DNA from 3 places in the Sphingobium sp. B12D2B genome. Region 3 is predicted to be linked to each of the others. Evidence: predicted binding sites of a transcription regulator. Region 3 holds the regulator's gene; each other region holds the start of a gene.
What was found. Region 3 encodes LexA, which represses DNA repair genes until DNA is damaged. Its sites were predicted from a motif close to GTTCCNCNCTTGTTCT; they were not measured.
Positions count from the first base shown of each region.

Region 1: the regulator LexA is predicted to act here: its motif matches at 1,278-1,293, upstream of uvrA (excinuclease ABC subunit UvrA).
Region 2: the regulator LexA is predicted to act here: its motif matches at 1,341-1,356, upstream of M2335_RS16150 (ImuA family protein).

Region 1 covers NZ_JAOQOH010000001.1:2,826,506-2,828,768, forward strand. The annotation lists gene M2335_RS13365 (Crp/Fnr family transcriptional regulator) at 1-703, shown strand, start outside; gene M2335_RS13370 (hypothetical protein) at 738-1,100, opposite strand; gene uvrA (excinuclease ABC subunit UvrA) at 1,301-2,263, shown strand, end outside.
Region 2 covers NZ_JAOQOH010000002.1:45,856-48,118, reverse strand. The annotation lists gene M2335_RS16170 (nucleotide-binding protein) at 1-151, opposite strand, end outside; gene M2335_RS16165 (hypothetical protein) at 238-411, opposite strand; gene M2335_RS16160 (hypothetical protein) at 483-683, shown strand; gene M2335_RS16515 (hypothetical protein) at 758-1,123, shown strand; gene M2335_RS16150 (ImuA family protein) at 1,388-2,119, shown strand; gene M2335_RS16145 (DNA polymerase Y family protein) at 2,040-2,263, shown strand, end outside.
Region 3 covers NZ_JAOQOH010000001.1:1,671,423-1,673,685, reverse strand. The annotation lists gene M2335_RS07945 (bestrophin family protein) at 1-398, shown strand, start outside; gene lexA (transcriptional repressor LexA) at 518-1,222, shown strand; gene M2335_RS07935 (ComEC/Rec2 family competence protein) at 1,247-2,263, opposite strand, start outside.

The DNA of each region.
Region 1 (2,263 bases), 1.2 Mb from region 3:
TCTGGCGCTGATGGCCAAAGTGGCGCGCGTCGTGCGCCTACCCACGGGCACGACCCTTTACGACCCCGGCGATACCGTGGTGGCCGCTTATTTCCCCCTTGGCGATGCGGTCGCGACTTTCCACGTGCTGATGGACGACGGTTCGTCGGTCGAGATCGCGATGGTCGGCCGTGAGGGCGCTGTGGGCGGCATCGTCAGCAGTGGGCGGCTGGCGGCTTACTCCCGGTCATGCGTGATGCATGGCGGCTATTTCGCCCGGTTCGATTCTGCGACGCTGGAGACGCTGAAAGCGAGTTCTCCCGCCATTCGCGATCTGCTCAGCCGCTATGCGGACTGTCTGCTCGCCCAGATTTTCCAGTCGGTCGCGTGTAACGCGGTCCACAGCCTGGAGATGCGGGCGGCCAAATGGCTGACGGCCGCTGTCGATCGCACTGGCAACAATCAGGTGATGATGACGCAGGAGGAATTCGGCTCCCTGCTCGGCATTGCGCGCAGCTATGCCAGCCGCCTGATCAAGAGCTTCAAGACCGACGGGCTTGTCCAGACCCGGCGCGGCTCGCTCGTCGTGCTGGATGCGGATCGGCTGCGTCAGCGCGCCTGTTCATGCAACGACATGGTGCGCACCCATTTCGATCACGTGCTGGCGGGCGTCTATCCGGACCCCGCCGAGCTCGAGCATCTGGTCCACGACGTCAGCCCCTAACGTTTGCAAGGAGCTGTCGCGCGGGGGCGGCCTCCTACTTTCCGGTCTTGGGCGGAAGCGGCGCGCATTTGGTCTTGTCGCCAGCCAGACAGGCCGCGACATCCGCTTCCCACTTCGCCCGCGCCTCGGCGGCCTGCGCCTGTTCGGCGGCGATTTCTGCATCCCGCGCCGCCAGCGCGTCGCGATAGGTCTGTTCGCGCGCGGCCTGCTCGTCGGCAATGGCTTTCTTCTGCGCCTCGAAATCACTCATCTGCTGCGCAGCCAGCTTTGCCTGCTCGGCATGGAGCACACGCCGCTCTTCCTGCTCCTGCGGCGTGTCCTGCGCCAGCGCGACGGTGGCTGAAACCATCATGGTGCCTGCAAGGGTCGCCAGTCGTGCGTAACGTGCCAGGGTCATGTCGTTCTCCGTCGTCTGTCGGGCCGGGCATTCCACGCCACGGCCTGTTGGTACAATGATTAAGATCAAGACTCGATGCACGTGCAATCGCGCGAATGTCCGTCGGGCCATCTCGCATCTGGCCTCGGGCGATCCTATCTGTGCCTCTGGCTGAACCTTGCCGCTGGATTCCCTTCAGGAACAGAGATAGAACACCGCCCATGAGCCTTACCCATATTTCGGTGCGCGGCGCGCGCGAGCACAATCTCAAGGGCATTGACGTGGATCTGCCGCGCGATGCGCTGGTCGTCATCACGGGCCTCTCCGGCAGCGGCAAGTCGAGCCTCGCCTTCGACACCATCTATGCCGAGGGGCAGCGGCGCTATGTGGAGTCCCTCTCCGCTTATGCGCGCCAGTTTCTGGAGATGATGCAGAAGCCGGATGTCGAGCATATCGACGGCCTCTCGCCGGCCATCTCGATCGAGCAGAAGACCACGAGCCGCAACCCGCGCTCCACGGTCGCGACCGTGACCGAGATCTACGACTATATGCGCCTGCTGTGGGCGCGCGTGGGCGTGCCTTACTCCCCCGCCACCGGCCTGCCGATCAGCGCGCAGACGGTGAGCCAGATGGTCGACCGCGTACTGGCGCTGCCGGAGGGGACGCGGGTCTATCTGCTCGCCCCGGTCGTGCGGGGCCGCAAGGGCGAGTATCGCAAGGAACTGGCCGAGTGGCAGCGCGCCGGCTTCACCCGCGTGCGCATCGATGGCGAGTTCTACCCCATCGAGGAAGCCCCCGCGCTCGACAAGAAGTACAAGCACGACATCGAGGTGGTGGTGGACCGCGTGGTGGTCCGCGAGGATATGGCGCAGCGGCTGGCGGAGAGCTTCGAGACGGCGCTCAAGCTGGCCGAGGGGCTGGCTTATGTGGATCTGGCTGAGGGGACGGTGGCGGAACTGGGCAGCACGCCCTCCCCGTCCGTGTCGAGCGAAGTCGAGACACAAGAGGAGAACGCTGCTGGCATCTCGACTTCGCTCGATGCGAACGGAGGCAGTGCCAAAGGCAAGACCGGCATGAAAAACGCCGGCATCCCGGCCAACCGCATCATCTTCTCCGAAAAATTCGCATGCCCCGTCAGCGGCTTCACCATTCAGGAGATCGAGCCGCGCCTGTTCTCGTTCAAC
Region 2 (2,263 bases), on a different contig from region 3:
TGTCGTCATCCAGCTCTGTACGGCAAATGTCGTGTATGCCGTACCGGCATTCCTCGATCAGATTGTAGAGCTTGTCGATGCGGGTCTGCCCACCATCGTCCAGCTCGCGTGCTGATCTGGGCCGGAAGCCGCACGCAAATACGGTGAACACCAGCGCTTGGAAGATCGGTCTGTAGTCAGGGTCGAAGGGACAGTTTATGAAAACATCGTCCGTTGACAGCCGAGGCGGTGGCAAACCTACTTCTTCGAGCTATGAACGGTATTCGCGGCCGACCGGGCCTTGGCGATCGTGATCTTGCCGCCCTTGGTGGCCGGTGCGAGCACGTACTGACCCGTAACCGCGCTACGGCCGACCTTCTTGGCGCCCGTGCTGGTGCTCTTGCTGGTCGACGAAGGTGCTGCAGTTGCCATGCAATGTATGTGCTCTTTTGCGGTCGGATTCGCAACCCTTGGGGCGCTCGTGAGATCCTTGGAGGACAGACGTGGACATTCGGTTGACCGCAACGCCCAAGGGCAACGGGTTTCAGGCAACCATCACCTTCTCGAGTGGGGTGTCGATCAGTTCGGCAGAGGCATTTCCGAGTGAAGTCGAAGCCGTCCTCGCTGCGGCCGAGAAGCTGCTGCAGATGCCCGATCGGGTTCAGCGCCTCGCTGACGAGGAACGGGAACCCGGCCCCGGCTGAGCCCGCCGGCGCAGCACGGTGAGCGCTTCAGGCACAATGGTATAAACCGCCTCGCGCTGGGCACCGCGGTTCTGGTGATCAACTCGATAGCCCTGGTAGTGGCGGCGAAGCAGGCCCCCGCGCACAAGATCCGATACCGTCCGGCTAACATTGCAGCGGCCGGAGCTGCGCACACGATCGCGGACCTTGCTGTCGATTACATCCTCAGCCTCGGCACGATCGGCCGGCAGCTGTTTTGCCTGTTCAAGTTCGGCTCGGACCGCTTCGACCGTCAATCGCCTGCGCGCATCACGCTGTCCCATTGGAACAAGCGCGTCGCAGAGCCAGTCCCGCACAGGAACGGCGCTGTTACCAGTCATAACGTAGGGGCCGGCGCTACCCTGTTCGTCTGCGACCTCCGCGAGAAGCTGGAGCAGCATGAAGGCAAATTTCGGGCGTGACGATGCACCTGCAACAGCGGCCAAAAGTGCCGGTGTGTCCATGCTTTTGCGGCTTACCGCTTGCTCAAAAAGGTCGGCCTGGTGGAACATAGGGAGAATCTACGCTGCCTCGCAGCGGATGTGAATCCCGTACGTGCATGAGGCAGCATTTTTTTCGCTGCTGCGCCGCGTCGCCCAGAGGATTGGAGACGCGCCTTGACTCGGAGGCATCGCAGCTAGAACATAAAGGGAACGAATCAACGTACCCCGAGTCTCTTGAATGCCATGCGTCAATCCAATGTCCTCGAAGATCTGCGAGCGCGCATCGCGCAAATCGAGGGCGTGGGCGTTCGACATGCGGCAATCCCGTTCGGCGTCGATGAGTTAGATCAGCGTTTGCCTGGAGCGGGCATCGCCACGGGTGCTCTGCACGAGATCGCCGGCAGTCCCGATCTTGCGGATGATGCGTGCGCGACCGTCTTTCTGGCAGGCATCCTCGCACGGATCGATGGACCGGTTCTCTGGTGCTTGCGCTGGCGCGACCTTTTCGCCCCTGCCCTTCATCTGGCCGGCCTGCACCCCGACCGGGTGATCCATGTCGAGGCAGGAAGCGACGCCAACGTGCTCCTGGCCATGGAGGAATGCCTGCGGCACCCCGGCATTGCGGGGGTCGTCGGAGAAGTCGCGAAATACTCGACGACGGCGTCAAAGCGGCTTCAGCTCGCCGCTGAGAGCTCGGGCGTGGTAGCCTTCGTGTTCCGCCGGGCTTCAAAGGTGGACCAGATCGCTGAAGGTACAGCGGCTGTGACGCGCTGGCGGATATTTGCGGCGCCGAGCGAAGATCTCGGCATTCCAAGTCTCGGCCGCTCGCGTTGGCGCGTCGAACTGGAACGCGTGCGCGGCGGTAATCCGCACTCCTGGATAGTGGAGGCGTGCGATGCGACGGGTCGTATCGCTCTTCCTGCCGCACTGGTCGACCGACCGGCTGCGGCGGAAGATCGCAAATTCGTCGCCTGAGCGGCGCGATCTGATCACAGAAGATGGACCGCTGGTAACGGCCATCCCGGATCACGGTCGCCGCGTCATCGCGGCGATCGACGCCGGTGCTCGCGCTCTCGGCATCAAGCCAGGAATGACGGTCACGAAGGCGCGCGCACTCGC
Region 3 (2,263 bases):
CCGACGGGCAGATCAACCCCATCCACCACTCGCTCATCGAGGGCCAACTCAAGGCGCTCAGCGATGTGCAGGCGGCCTGTGAACGGATCGCCAGCACGCCGGTTCCGTTCACCTATTCGCTCATCCTCCACCGGACGACCTATGTCTTCTGCCTGTTGCTGCCCTTCGCCCTGGCTGGTTCGCTGGGCTGGTGGGCCCTCATTCCGGTGCTGGTGGCGAGCTACACCTTCTTCGGGCTGGATGCTTTGGGCGATCAGCTGGAAGACCCGTTCGGCTATGATCCCAACGATTTGCCGCTCGATGCGATGACGCGGACGGTGGAACGCGAAATGCTCGCCCGCCTCGGCGCGACCGACCTCCCCGCACCCATCGCGCCCGATCAGCACATCCTGACCTGATCGCTCGCTAGCGCAAGGCTAGAGCGCACCGAAACCTGAGATATTTGGCCGATCCGTGTTGACGCGGCTCGATTCGTTTCCTAAACGTTCTCCGTCCGTTCCATATTGGGGAACCACTCATGTTGACCGCCAAGCAACAGCAACTGCTCAGCTACATCAAGCAGCATCTCGATCAGGGTGGCGTCTCGCCCAGTTTCGAGGAGATGAAGGAGGCGCTGGACCTCAAATCGAAGTCCGGCATCCATCGGCTGATCAGCGCGCTGGAAGAGCGCGGCTTCATCCGCAGGCTGCCCAATCGTGCGCGGGCGCTTGAAATCCTCAAACTGCCCGATGGTATGCCCGTGGCGGAGCGGACGGAAGAGCCGGCGGCGGCCACCAACGTGACCCCGCTGCGCAAGGCGGCCACCGCGCCGGCGCGGACGATCTCCATCGCCGCCAATGACGTGATCGAAATTCCGCTGCATGGGCGCATCGCTGCCGGTCTTCCCATCGAGGCGATGGAGAGCGACACCATGTTGCCGGTCCCGGCCGCGTTGCTGGGCGCCGGCGATCATTACGCGCTAGAAGTCTCCGGTGACTCGATGATCGAAGCAGGGATTTTTGACGGTGACTTCGCGCTGATCCAGCGGACCGAAACGGCGCGCGATGGCCAGATCGTCGTGGCCCTCATCGACGAGAATGAAGCGACGCTCAAATATTTCCATCATGACGGCCGCAAGGTGCGGCTCGATCCTGCCAATCGCGACCATGAGCCCCAAACCTATGAGGCGCGGCAGGTGCGCATTCAGGGCCGGCTCGCAGGGCTCTTGCGGCGCTATAACTGAGGCGGGCGATATGGGACGCCGGCTCTAGCGCGAACTAGTGCTCACGATCCAGGGATGGCGGCTGCGCGGGTCGTGGCCCGGCACGATCTCCCGACTGTCGAGCAGGATCAGTGCACCGCCCATGGCATTCAGCGCAGGCCGATCCAGCTTTGCCCAGCGCGGCACACATCCCGGCGGCAGGCGCCGGTCAGCGATCACAAGATCGGCCTGCGCGCAGGCGGCCACCAACTCGGGATAGGGAACGAGCAGGCGCGAGCGACTGATCAGCAGGTGAACCGGCGGCTGGCCGGTACGGCCCGGCAATGTCATCGCGCACATGTCCCGCGTGCATCGCGTGTCCGGCGCCTGCGTCAGGGACGCAAACTCACCGTCATAGGCGCTGGCCTCGGCCAAAGTGGTACGAACATAATCCCCGCTTCGGTTCCGCAACAACGCCATGCGCCCATCGCCCAGGCGCACCGCCACATGATGACCATCGGCGGTGACCAGCACATCGGCGGACGGCGCTAGAAATGTCAGGAAAAAGCCGAGCGCCGCCAGAGGCAGGCCCCACCATCGCAGCGCCGTGTGCCAAAGCATCAGCCACAAGAGGCCGATCATGGCGAGCGCAAAGGCCAGTCCGCTGGAGACGGGCAGCGACAGCGTGGCAAAGGGCTGACTGGCGACAGTATGCGCAATCCAGAGCAGGAACTTGAGCGCCACGCCGACAACCCACCAGACCGGCGCCCCCAGCCCCACAGCGTCGAGTAGCAGCGCGAGCACTTCGGCCGGCATCACCACGAAACTGGTCAGCGGAATGGCAATCATATTGGCCGCAGCGCCCAGCAGGCCGGAGCGATGAAAATGAGCGAAGGCAATCGGCGTCAGCACCAGTTCCACCAGCAAACCTGTCGCCAGCAAGGCGCCGAGGCTGCGGGTCCAGCGCTTTATCCGCCCCTCGTCGCGTCGCTCGAACAGCCGCCGTGCAGGCGGATATTCGTAAAGCGCCACGATGGCGGTCACGGCCATGAAGCTCATCTGAAAGCTGGGGCCGATGACAGC